DNA from 4 places in the Lactovum odontotermitis genome. Region 4 is predicted to be linked to each of the others. Evidence: predicted binding sites of a transcription regulator. Region 4 holds the regulator's gene; each other region holds the start of a gene.
The links. The regulator CtsR, encoded in region 4, represses protease genes until heat stress. The targets are predictions, from matches to a motif close to TTGGTCAAAAAAGGTCAAANA.
Positions count from the first base shown of each region.

Region 1: a site for CtsR is predicted at 1,260-1,280, ahead of ACYQ2E_RS07960 (ATP-dependent Clp protease ATP-binding subunit). Genes of this name have one in related genera too.
Region 2: a site for CtsR is predicted at 2,103-2,123, ahead of ACYQ2E_RS04110 (ATP-dependent Clp protease proteolytic subunit). Genes of this name have one in related genera too.
Region 3: a site for CtsR is predicted at 1,378-1,398, ahead of ftsH (ATP-dependent zinc metalloprotease FtsH). Genes of this name have one in related genera too.

Region 1 covers NZ_BAAGGQ010000013.1:32,708-35,839, forward strand. The annotation lists gene ACYQ2E_RS07960 (ATP-dependent Clp protease ATP-binding subunit) at 1-1,177, opposite strand, end outside; gene rpoD (RNA polymerase sigma factor RpoD) at 1,419-2,690, opposite strand; gene dnaG (DNA primase) at 2,816-3,132, opposite strand, start outside.
Region 2 covers NZ_BAAGGQ010000005.1:31,151-34,282, forward strand. The annotation lists gene ACYQ2E_RS04100 (PTS sugar transporter subunit IIB) at 1-321, opposite strand, end outside; gene ACYQ2E_RS04105 (MurR/RpiR family transcriptional regulator) at 531-1,283, opposite strand; gene ACYQ2E_RS04110 (ATP-dependent Clp protease proteolytic subunit) at 1,428-2,024, opposite strand; gene ACYQ2E_RS04115 (hypothetical protein) at 2,223-2,753, shown strand; gene ACYQ2E_RS04120 (FtsW/RodA/SpoVE family cell cycle protein) at 2,797-3,132, opposite strand, start outside.
Region 3 covers NZ_BAAGGQ010000022.1:12,159-15,290, reverse strand. The annotation lists gene ACYQ2E_RS10080 (phosphoglycerate kinase) at 149-1,354, shown strand; gene ftsH (ATP-dependent zinc metalloprotease FtsH) at 1,539-3,132, shown strand, end outside.
Region 4 covers NZ_BAAGGQ010000002.1:50,355-53,486, reverse strand. The annotation lists gene ACYQ2E_RS01685 (TrmH family RNA methyltransferase) at 1-529, shown strand, start outside; gene ACYQ2E_RS01680 (GNAT family N-acetyltransferase) at 562-1,119, shown strand; gene ACYQ2E_RS01675 (CtsR family transcriptional regulator) at 1,205-1,645, shown strand; gene ACYQ2E_RS01670 (ATP-dependent Clp protease ATP-binding subunit) at 1,650-3,132, shown strand, end outside.

The DNA of each region.
Region 1 (3,132 bases), on a different contig from region 4:
TCACCTCATGCTTCGCTAACTCATGGAGCTTGGCAATCTGGTCGCGGAAATAGGCCGCTTTCTCAAAGTCCTCCGAGCGCATGGCCTCATTTTTCGCTTTCTCAGCTTCGTTGATACGATTCTGAACATCCTCAGGGTTGACAAACTTCAAGGTCAGATTTTTCTTCGAGCCAGATTCATCCAGCAAGTCAATCGCTTTATCGGGCAAGAAACGATCTTGGATATAACGGTTTGACAGATTCACAGCCGCCAGAATTGCATCATCGGTATATTTGACGTGGTGATAATCCTCATATCGCTGCTGAATACCGCGGAGAATAGTGATTGTCTCGTCAACAGTCGGCTCATCAACAGTCACAGGCTGCATACGACGCTCCAGCGCCGCATCTTTTTCAATCGTCCGGTATTCATTCAGCGTCGTAGCCCCAACCAGCTGCAGCTCGCCGCGCGCCAGTGCAGGCTTCATGATATTGCCCGCATCCATGTTGCCGTCGCCGGCCGAACCTGCACCTACGATTTCATGGATTTCATCAATGAACAGAATCACATCTTTGCGCTTCTTGACTTCGTCCAGGAGCTTTTTCATGCGCTCTTCAAACTGACCGCGAATACCCGTTCCCTGTACCAGAGAGACAACATCCAAGCGGATAACTTCTTTATTTGCAAGCTTCTGCGGCACATCGCCGTCCACAATTTTCTGCGCCAGTCCTTCAACCACAGCAGTTTTACCAACACCTGGCTCACCAATCAGGACAGGATTATTTTTAGTCCGGCGGTTCAGAATTTCAATCACGCGCGTAATTTCTTCGTCGCGCCCAATGACAGGGTCAATTTCGCCGCGGCGCGCAGCCTCAGTAATGTTGATGCCATATTCGCCCAGCAAACCCTTATCTTTTTTCGGACCGCGCGGACCGCCAGGCCCACGACCAGCTTGAGTCGGCGGCGTCTGAAACGAACCTTGCTGCTGACCATTTAAGGCGCTGAAAATATCGCCGAATGGATTAAAAGGCTCCTGAGGAGCAGATTCGGGCTGACTATTAGCGAAAAGTGCCTCTTGACCTCCAGCCTTCATGATTTGATAACAATTTTGACAGAGATCCGTCTGCCGTTTCTGACCATTCACGTTCGTGTAGAGGTGAATCGTCGCTTCATTTAGATTACAATTTTGACAGAGCATACTTTTTGCCCTCCTTTTTCTTTGAAAACATCACTATTTTACTGCAAATAGTTTAACCAAAGGTTAAATTCGGCTTGACAAAACTTTGACCTTTTTTGACCTTTGTTAAACTATTATATACTAAGTTTTTGCGCTTGTCAAGAGATTGAATCGACTTGTAAAGCTTGTTATATTCAGCCTTTACAGCTTTTCAGAAAAATAAATTAGCACTCCAGGTTTCGAAGTGCTAATCTGCAAATAATTAATTCATAAAGTCTTTCAACTTTTTGCTGCGGCGCGGATGACGCAATTTTTTCAGCGCCTTGGCCTCAATCTGACGAATACGCTCACGCGTCACCTTAAACTGCTTGCCCACATCTTCTAAAGTATGCATACGACCGTCATCCAGGCCGAAACGCATACGCAGCACATTTTCCTCACGGTCCGTCAGTGTGTCCATGACCTCGTCGAGCTGCTCGCGCAACATCGTCCGGTTAGTATAAGTCGCCGGGTCCTCAATAATATTGTCTTCAATAAAGTCGCCCAGATGAGAGTCGTCCTCTTCACCAATCGGCGTCTCCAGCGAAACCGGGTCCTGAGCAATCTTCAGAATCTCACGCACACGAGACGCTTCCAAGCCCATTTCCTTGCCGATTTCCTCTGGCGTCGGCTCCTGCCCATTCGTCTGCATCAGCGTACGCTGCACACGAATCAGCTTGTTAATCGTCTCAACCATATGCACAGGAATACGAATCGTCCGCGCCTGGTCCGCAATCGCGCGCGTAATCGCCTGGCGAATCCACCAAGTCGCATAAGTTGAAAACTTGAAGCCCTTCGTGTAATCAAACTTATCCACCGCCTTCATCAAGCCCATATTGCCTTCCTGAATCAAGTCCAGGAACTGCATCCCGCGCCCGCTGTAGCGCTTCGCAATCGACACTACCAGACGCAAGTTAGCCTCCGCCAGCATCTGCTTGGCCATCTCCCCCTCTTCGCCGCCGCGGATAATCGCCTCCGCCAGCTTCGTCTCTTCCTCAATCGGAATCAGGTTGTACTGGCCAATTTCCTTCAGATACATGCGCACAGGATCGTCAATTCTGGACTTCGCAACAATATTGTCCAGATTCTCGGCCTCAGCGTCCTTCTGGATGCTCTCGTTTGACGCCACTGCCAGGTCTGAAGGATTCCCCTTTTCATCCAGGATAGAAATACCTGCATCCTGAATCTTCTGAATGGCCTCTTCTATCTGGTCTGCTTCCAGACCCAGCTTGATGGCCAAATCATCAGTAATCTCTGTATCCACCACGGTCATCGTAACCTTGTGATTCGCGATGAAATCCTTTAACTCTTTGTTAAAAACAGTTTTACTTGTCTTCTTCTCCTCTTTGGCTTTAGCCTTATGTGCCGGCTCAGACTTTTTAGACGTTTCAGCATTTTTTGCCGCCGGCTTTTTCCTTACTCTGACTTTTTTGCCGAAGTCTTTGCTGGCGCCTGACTTTTCCATGGCCGCCAGCAGCTTTTTCACATCCTCCATCACAATAGATGAAGAATGCGACACAACCGGCAGTTTCAGTTTCTTTGCTTCTGCCACCAAATCCACATTGCTGTAGCCGGTTTCTCTTGCAAGATCGTAAAGACGTTTTTTCACTTGTTTTTGAGTCAAATTTGCCCCCTCTGTAGCTGTTGTCGTAATTGGACGATTTGCTGCGCCAATTCGAGTTCTTTTTTCTGATTGCCTTCTTTCCTGGCCTCGGTGCCCTGCCGCGACAAATTCTCAATCTTGCTCAGCACACTTTCACGCTTAAAATTTTCCAGGAGCTCATGCAGCTCATCTTCTGTGAAAGTTTCCGGCAGATTCAAGTTGAGAATGTCGAAATAAAGCCCGCGCAGACTTTCATCCAAAGTTTCCGGAAAGAAAGTCTGATCAATTGTTCCCGTTGTCATTTGCTCAATAATCAGCGCACTGAACAAAGCAT
Region 2 (3,132 bases), on a different contig from region 4:
ATTGCCCATCAGCTTTTCAGCCTGAGCGAGAACTTTATCGCCTCTCATCATGCCGTAATCATGCATGTTGATGACATCAAGCGGCACACCAGCTTCATCAGCTGTCTTTTTCAGCTCGGCTTTCAGATAAGCAACCTGAGGACCAAGCAGGAGAACATCCGGCTTTGGCGTTACATTCAGCAGCCTCTGCGCCACAGATGTCGCATTAGCGGAAATTTCGTAATCCTTTCCTTGCAGCTTCGCAGCATCCATCATTCTCTTGGCCAAAAGTGAAGTTGACATTCCGCCAGCGCAAGCAAGTGCAATGATTTTATCTGCCATAATTTTTCCTTTCTGTTTTTAACTATTTGAATTACAAATTTATAATAGCGCTTTCCCTTCTTTTTTACAAGATAATTTTTAACTAAAAAAATTTGTTCCATAAAAAATAACAAATATTTTATCTAAATAATCCCCGCGATTGAATTAAGGGAAAAGAAAAAACCGAATTAACATTCGATTTTGACTGTAGTGATAGCGAAAAACAGACTTTATAAAATAATTGAGTTATTGGAAATCTGGTGCGTTCGATAAGCCAGCAGCTCCAGCAAAGCAAGCGCTGGAATCTGTGTAGTTAATTTCACGTCACCTTTTGGCGTTGCATATTCATTGAGAACATTGTAGGACAAATCAATGTCGGCCATCTTTGAAAGGGGAGATTTTTCGTTATTGGAAATAGTGATAAGAAAAGCTCCCGAGCGTTTAACAGCCATCGTTTCCTGGACAACTTCCAAAGTTTCTCCAGATACAGATAGAACAATGGCCACAGTATCTGCAAACTCATTTACGCCGACAGGCCGGAACATATCGCTGAACGCGAAAGCAGAAATTCCCAAATTACTGAAATAGCGCGCACCATATTGACAAAGGGCATCGGAAGTACCAAGTCCAAGAAAAACTGTGTATTTAGAGTTCGCAATCGCAGTCGCGGCTTGATTGACCTTCTTCTGACTTGCAGGTTCAGCCAGCTGTTTCCAGAATAAATCTAACGAAACTCTGGATTTATAACTTTCATCAACTTTGCTGAATTCAGCCTCTTTGGATTTAAGGTAATATTTCAAATCAGCCCAGCCTTTGAAGCCAAGCTTAGAAGCAAGACGCACAATAACCGTGGTGGAGGTATGAATGGTATCTGCAAACTCACGAATAGTCATGTTCTGGACTTTTTCCGGCTCGCAGTTGATGTAGTCAAAGGCCAGCATTTCTAAGTCATTGAGTTTTTTAACAGAATTCGTATCAAACATTTCTCCTCCTTGAAATAGCATTCGCGCAAGCGCTCGGCTAGACCTTTCACTCTCAATTTGTGACAACTGTGAGTAGGTAACCCTAACCCAGTAAAATTCAGTATGCAAATGGGAAAGCATCGCTTCCCCATTTCAATTCTTTAATTATTTTAAATCGTTTCTCTCTAAGATTTCATCGATAAAGCCATAATCCAGCGTCTCCTTCGCATCCATCCAGTGGTCGCGCTCACAGTCCGCATGAACCTGCTCAATCGGCTTGCCCGAATTATCCGCTAAAATCTTCTCCAGGCGGTCACGCGTCTTCTTAATCGAGTCAGCAATAATCTGAATATCCGTCTGCTGCGTTCCTTGGCCCGCACCGCCCATTGGCTGGTGAATCAGGTACTCGGCGTTCGGCAGCATGAAACGTTTGCCTTTCTGACCGCTTGAGGCAATGATGGTGCCCATTGAAGCAGCCATTCCCATGACGATTGTCTGGACGTCAGACTTGATGAAGTTCATCGTGTCAACGATGGCAAGTCCCGCAGAAACAGAGCCGCCAGGTGTATTGATGTATAGATAAATATCTTTTGTATTGTCCTGCGCATCCAAAAACAGGAGCTGGGCGATAATCGCATTGGCCATGCCGTCTTCTACCTGGCCTTGAAGCATGATGATGCGGTCTTTCAGAAGCCGGCTGTAAATGTCATAGGCGCGTTCGCCGCGGCTTGATTGTTCAATAACTGTAGGGATTAATGTCATATTTATTCTCTCCTTTGGAATGGCATTCGCCCGAAGGTTCGGCCATCTTTCAAATTTGTGATAATCTATTATAACTCATTGGTCAAGAAAGGTCAAAGATTATGAATTGAGCAAAATTATTGAAACAAAATTACTGAAAATTCTGTTTCTGGTAAATATTCCTTGAAATTTACAGCGCTTCCCTGTATAATGGACGATATGGATACTTCTGTACTACTTGCATTTTTGAGCGGATTTGTTTTAGCCTGTATTCTTTTTGTTCTGGCTTTCTTTCTTTATTTCCGTTTTGATGAAAATCGTTACAAAAAAGGACTCGCTGCTGAAAAACTTCATCTTGAGATTGAAGTCCGCCGCAATCTGAACATCAAAATCATAGAGATTCTCAACCGGCCTGTGTCAGAAGCCGACCGAAATCTGGTCGACCCGCGCGAGGATGTCAAGATAGCTTTTGCGGACTACCACTTTTTAAAGAACTATACTTCTTTGCACAATCTCTACATACCTGTCTATTTCATGGACCAGTTTTTCAAAAATCTGTCCAATCATCTGGCGGTTTTTGAGGATGCAGACGATTTAAAAAACGGCGGTTACATTTTCCGCGACTCACGCCGTATCTTCGAAGACTTTTCCGTTGTCATCACCGATGAAATGGAAGCCAAGAAGAAAGAGCTTGAAACGATGAAAAATGTTTACCCGAGCATTCTGAAAAAACAATACTTTAAGATTTAATATTTACATAAAAAGCCCGTCACTAGGCTTTTTTCAATTCAATTTATCTCCATTTACGATTGTTCTCACGCTGCTTGAGCAAATAATTTTCCTCGGCTTTGAGCTCCAGCAATTTCTCGTGAGCCGAGGCATTCAACGCCAATGCAATGGCGATGGACAAAACAAATAGCGAAGAGCCGCCCTGACTCAAGAATGGAAAGGTAACGCCCGTCTCAGGAATCAAGCCGATGGCGCCCCCCACATTGACAAAAGTCTGAACCAGCAGCATCGAGCTAGTCCCAATACAAATCAGTGCATTAAACGGATGCCTTGCTCGGATTCCCACCAGCAGAATGCGCAGAATCAGGAAGAACAGGACCCCGAGCACGATAAATCCGCC
Region 3 (3,132 bases), on a different contig from region 4:
TATTCATTATATTGTTTAAAAACTTTAAAGTCAAGCGCGGAAAAATAAACCCGTTAAGAGTTTTTTAACACTTTGTGATATAATTTACTTAACAAATATTATAGCGACTGCCTAGCAGCCGTTATTCCAAAAGGAGATTTTATATAAAATGGCAAAACTAACTGTCAAAGACATCCAATCCGAACTAGCAGGCAAGAAAATCCTTGTCCGTGTTGACTTCAACGTTCCAATCAAAGACGGCGTCATCACGAACGATAACCGTATCACGGCGGCCCTTCCAACCATCAAGTTCATCCTTGAGAACCATGGCCGTGCAATTCTTTTCAGCCACCTCGGCCGTGTAAAGACGGAGGAAGATAAGGCAGGCAAGAGCCTCGCCCCTGTCGCTGCGGACCTCAGCAAAAAATTGGGTCAGCCTGTCGTATTTATTCCAGGCGTGACACGCGGTCCTAAACTCGAAGAGGCTATCAATGAGCTGAAAGACGGCGAGATTCTGCTGGTAGAAAACACTCGTTTTGAGGATGTTGACGGTAAGAAAGAATCCAAAAATGACCCTGAGCTCGGCAAGTACTGGGCTTCACTCGGCGACGGCATTTTCGTCAACGATGCATTCGGCACCGCTCACCGCGCACACGCTTCAAACGTCGGCATTTCAGCAAATGTTGACAAGGCAGTGGCCGGCTTCCTCCTGGAAAATGAAATTGCCTATATCCAAGAAGCAGTTGAGAATCCGGTCCGTCCATTTGTGGCAATCCTCGGCGGCTCAAAAGTTTCAGACAAAATCGGCGTTATCGAGAACCTGCTGAAAAAAGCTGACAAGGTCATTGTCGGCGGCGGTATGGCCTATACTTTCTTCAAGGCACAAGGCCACGAAATCGGCAATTCCCTGGTTGAGGACGACAAGCTCGATTTAGCAAAGGAATTGCTTGAGAAAGCTAACGGCAAATTGATTCTGCCAGTGGATTCAAAAGAAGCGAATGCATTTTCTGACTATACTGAGGTGAAAGACACTGAAGGCATTGATATTGACCCTGGTTTCCTGGGACTTGATGCAGGTCCGAAGACAATTGCAGAGTTCGGCAAAGAACTTGCCGGCGCGAAAACTGTTGTCTGGAACGGCCCAGTCGGCGTCTTTGAGAATCCTGATTTCCAGGCTGGTACAATCGGTGTTATGGATGCGATTGTGGCTCAGCCAGGCGTAAAATCAATTATTGGCGGCGGAGATTCAGCTGCTGCTGCAATCAATCTTGGCTATGCCGATAAATTCTCATGGATTTCAACTGGCGGCGGCGCTTCTATGGAACTCCTTGAAGGCAAGGTGCTTCCAGGACTTGCTGCTCTTACGGATAAATAAACTTTTTTGACGAAAAACCTTAATTGGTCAAAAAAGGTCAGAAATCAGTCTAAAGTCTGAGGGAAATCTCAGACTTTTCTGGTATGCTGGTAGTCACTTCATTGAGCTTAATCTGGCAAAATTTGTTATAATGGATAAAGCTAGATTAGACTAGATTAGATTAGACTGAATAAGATAGGTAAATATGCAGAATCCGAATAATAGTAATAATAACAAGCGGCCGGGCGGTTTCATCAGAAACTCCTTCATCTGGATTGCGGCACTGATTATTGTCATCATTGGCGCGAACATGTTTATGGGCGGGAACAATAGTGCCACTAAAAATGTGAGTTACAGTGAATTAACCAGCAAAATCAAAGACGGCAACATCAAAGAGCTGACTTTCCAGCCGGTGAACGGCATCATGAAGATTGCGGCTGAATATGAAAATCCGGTCAAAGACAGCAGTGCGCCGAATTTCCCTTTGCTTGGAAATTCCTCTTCAACTGTGAAGGGCTTCTACAGCTATGTCATTCCAACGGACGGAAATATCACGGACTTGCAAGAGCTGGCCGATAAGGAAAATATTAAGGCTACTGTGCTTCAGACACCGACAGAGAGCTTTTGGATGACTCTGCTTAGCGGCTGGCTGCCGATTATTTTAATGATGGCCTTTTTCTACTTCATGATGAGCGGATTGGGCGGCCGCGGCGGCGGTGCAGGCAATCCGATGTCTTTCGGCAAATCTCGTGCGAAGCAGCAGGATGCCAAGACTTCCAAAGTCAGATTTGAAGATGTGGCTGGTGAAGACGAAGAAAAACAGGAACTCTTTGAAGTCGTTGATTTCCTGAAAAATCCTAAGAAATATCACGACCTCGGCGCTAGAATTCCGGCAGGTGTGCTGCTTGAAGGCCCTCCGGGAACTGGTAAAACCTTGCTGGCAAAAGCCGTTGCAGGCGAAGCTGGTCGCCCCTTCTTCAGCATTTCAGGTTCTGATTTCGTCGAAATGTTTGTCGGTGTCGGCGCCAGCCGTGTGCGTGACCTCTTTGAAAATGCCAAGAAAAATGCGCCGTCTATCGTCTTCATTGATGAAATTGATGCTGTCGGCCGTCAGCGTGGTGCTGGTCTCGGCGGCGGAAACGATGAGCGCGAGCAGACATTGAACCAGCTCCTGGTTGAAATGGACGGATTTACTGAAAATCAGGACGCCGTCATTGTCATTGCAGCGACGAACCGCTCAGACGTGCTCGACCCAGCCTTGCTGCGTCCAGGCCGTTTTGACCGTAAAGTCCTTGTAGGTGCGCCGGATGTCAAGGGACGCGAAGCTGTCCTGCGTGTTCACGCGAAGAATAAACCGCTGGCAGCTGACGTTGACCTCAAAGTGGTTGCCCAGCAGACCCCTGGCTTTGTAGGGGCTGACCTGGAAAATGTTCTGAATGAAGCCGCTCTGGTTGCAGCTCGTCGTAACAAGAAAATCATTGATGCTTCAGATATTGATGAAGCAGAAGACCGTGTCATTGCAGGCCCTGCCAAGAGAGACAAGAGAATTTCCGAGCATGAGCGTGAAATGGTGGCCTACCATGAAGCAGGTCACACCATTGTTGGTCTGGTGCTCTCAAATGCTAATACGGTTCACAAAGTTACAATCGTACCGCGCGGCCGTGCAGGCGGCTATATGATTGCCCTGCCTAAGGAAGACCAGTTCCTGATGTCGAAAGAAGATATGCAGGAAAATCTGGCCGGCCTGATGGGCGGCCGAGCAGCCGAGCAGATTATTTTCAACACAATCACGACAGGCG
Region 4 (3,132 bases):
AAGCACATCGCTTGTAACATCAGACGTATTAAAAAGCATATCCGACACCGAGAATCCGCAAGGCGTAATAGCTGAAGTCACAAAATCGGATAAATCGTCCATAAATTACGAAGGAAAAATACTAATACTGGAAAATGTCCAGGACCCTGGAAATGTCGGCACACTCATTCGCACAGCTGATGCCGCAGGCTTTGACGGCATCATTTGTGTCGGTGAAACAGCCGATACATACAGCCCGAAAGTCTTACGCTCCGCTCAAGGCAGCACTTTCCACATACCAGTCACAATCGGCTCGGACGAAATTTACGACCATGTCCAGAATCTGCTGGTCAGCACACTATCGAAAGATTCAGTCGATTATCGCACAGTAAAACTGAAACATTTTGCGCTAGTATTGGGCAATGAAGGCGCAGGTGTCTCAAAACACGCAATTGAATCAGCCAAGCAGCTGATTCACATCCCCATGCCGGGACAAGCAGAATCGCTCAACGTCGCAGTAGCCGGCGGGATTCTGATGTTTGGACTTTAATATTTTAAAGAAGTGAAGGAGAGGAATCAGTTATGAATATAAAAATTATACTAGCAGAGCATGAAGTTTTTGAAACAGAGCGCCTGATTTTGCGCAAAGTGGAACTGGCAGATGCCGAAGACATGTTCGAATACGGGCAGGACGAAGAAACCACAGAATATGTCTTTCCAAGGAAAAAAAGCCTTGAAGACACCAAAGAAGGTATTGTAGATTATTTTATTCCGAAACGCCTGGAAACCTGGGCCATTGTCGAAAAAACAAGCGGAAAAATGCTGGGAACCATTGACCTGCGTGTCCAAAATGACCAGGGAGATTTCGGCTGGGTTCTCAACCGGAAATTCTGGGGACGCGGCTATGCGCCTGAAGCCGCCGCTTGCCTGCGCGATTTTGCATTTAATGAACTTAAGTTATCTGTGCTGACTGCCACATGTGACAGTGAAAATTCTCGTTCGAGCCATGTCATGAAAAAGCTCGGCATGAAGAAATTAGGACAGACCTGGATATACCGGGAGAAATTAGGACGCTCAACCCCGCATGATTATTGTGCGCTGACCCGTGAGGAGTTTTTAGACGATAAAGCACATGATTAGTATTTCATGACAAGTCAGCTGAAATCTGCTATAATAGTCAAAGATAGTCAAAGTCAAGAGGCAGGAGGCAGGAGGTAAGTAGAACATGGAAAACACATCAGATTTGATTGAGGCCTATCTGAAGAAGCTGTTAGCTGAGGCCAGGGAAATTGAAATCAAGCGTTCGGAAATCGCTGAGCGTTTTTCAGTTGTGCCTTCGCAGATTAATTATGTGATTAAAACACGCTTTAATTCAACTCAGGGCTTTGATGTGGAGTCAAAGCGCGGCGGCGGCGGATATATCAAGATTGTCAAGTTCCAGTATTCAAATAAGCATGAGCTTTTGTCCAATCTTTATGAGCGTCTGCCGGAGAATCTGACAGCGCACGATATTAGCGAAGTTCTGCAGCTGCTCTTTGATGAAGGAATCTTGACTGAGCGTGAGGGAAATCTGCTTTTGCCGATTTTGACCAGTGATGAGATTTCTGGTGCTGCCAGAGGACGTCTGCTGCATCAGGTGCTTGAAAAATTAGACAGGATTAATTAATTTAATGTTATTTGACAAAAATGATTATACGCCGGCGGCGCAAAAAGTGCTGCGGCGGGCAATTGATATTGCTTATCAGTATGCTTATCAGTTTGTAGGCTCTGAACATATTCTGGCGGCACTTTGTGAAGTTTCAGATACGCTGGTTGACGGCTATCTGCTGGACCGCGGCGTGACTTACGATTTGGTGGTAGACGAGATTTCGGCTTTATCAAGTAAAAATGTTTTTAATAAAAGCGATATGGAATTTAGCCCGCGGGTGAAGCATATGCTGACAACCGCAAAGATTCTGGCTGAAGAAAACCAGATGGATAAGGTGGGAACTGAGTTTATCCTGCTTTCGATTTTGGGCGAGGATAATTCCTTTGCACTGACAATTCTAGATGAGCTGGATGTGGACATGCGTGAGCTTTTTAAGGCCGTGACTAAAGATAATAATCTTCATCTGCCCAAAGCGAACCAGCAGCAGAGCAAGATGGTCGTGCCGATGTCTCAGCGCCGCCGCATCAATACGGTGGATAAAAACTCGAAGACGCCGACGCTTGACAGTGTTTCGACAAACATGACAGCGGACGCGGCAGCAGGAAAATTCGACCCGACAATCGGACGTGATGCTGAAATCGAGCGTCTAATCCATGTTTTGAGCCGCCGCAGCAAGAATAATCCTGTTCTGGTCGGTGAGCCGGGTGTCGGAAAGACAGCCATTGTTGAGGGACTTGCGAGCCGCATTGCTGCTGGTCAGGTTCCGAAAAATCTGCAGGATGTGCGCCTGGTGGCCTTGTCCATGGCAAATGTCGTCGCTGGGACTTCCCTTCGCGGAGAATTTGAAGACCGTATGGTGGCAATTGTTGATGAAGTTTCAAAAGACCCGAACACGATTTTGTTCATTGATGAGCTGCATACGATTATCGGCGCTGGAGGCGGCAATGACTCCGTCAGCGACGCGTCCAATATCTTGAAGCCGGCACTGGCGCGCGGTGATTTTCAGCTGATTGGCGCCACCACTTTCAAAGAATACCAGAAATACATTGAAAAAGACGAGGCGCTGGAACGCCGTCTGGCGCGGATAGTAGTAGAAGAGCCGACGCCTGAAGCATCTGTAGAGATTCTCAAAGGCCTGCGCTGGAAATTTGAAGACTTCCACAATGTCAAGATTCCCGATGAAGTGCTGGAGAAGACAGTTGAGCTGAGCATCCGCTACATGACGAACCGCAAGCTGCCTGACAAGGCAATTGACTTACTGGACGAGGCCTGCGCCCGTGTCAAAGTTCAGGAAAAAACGACCGTCAGCAAGAGCCTTGAACTTGAAAAACAGTTGTTTGACCTGCAGGAGAAGCTCCCGACAGCAGTCGAGGCAATGGACTTCAAGAAAGCCAAGGCGATTAACAAAGAAATGGACCAGCTGAATCAGAAGCTGAATCGCAGTGAAACAGCAGCTGCATCTTCATCTGCACAAGAAGTGACATTGAACGACCTTTATTCAGTTC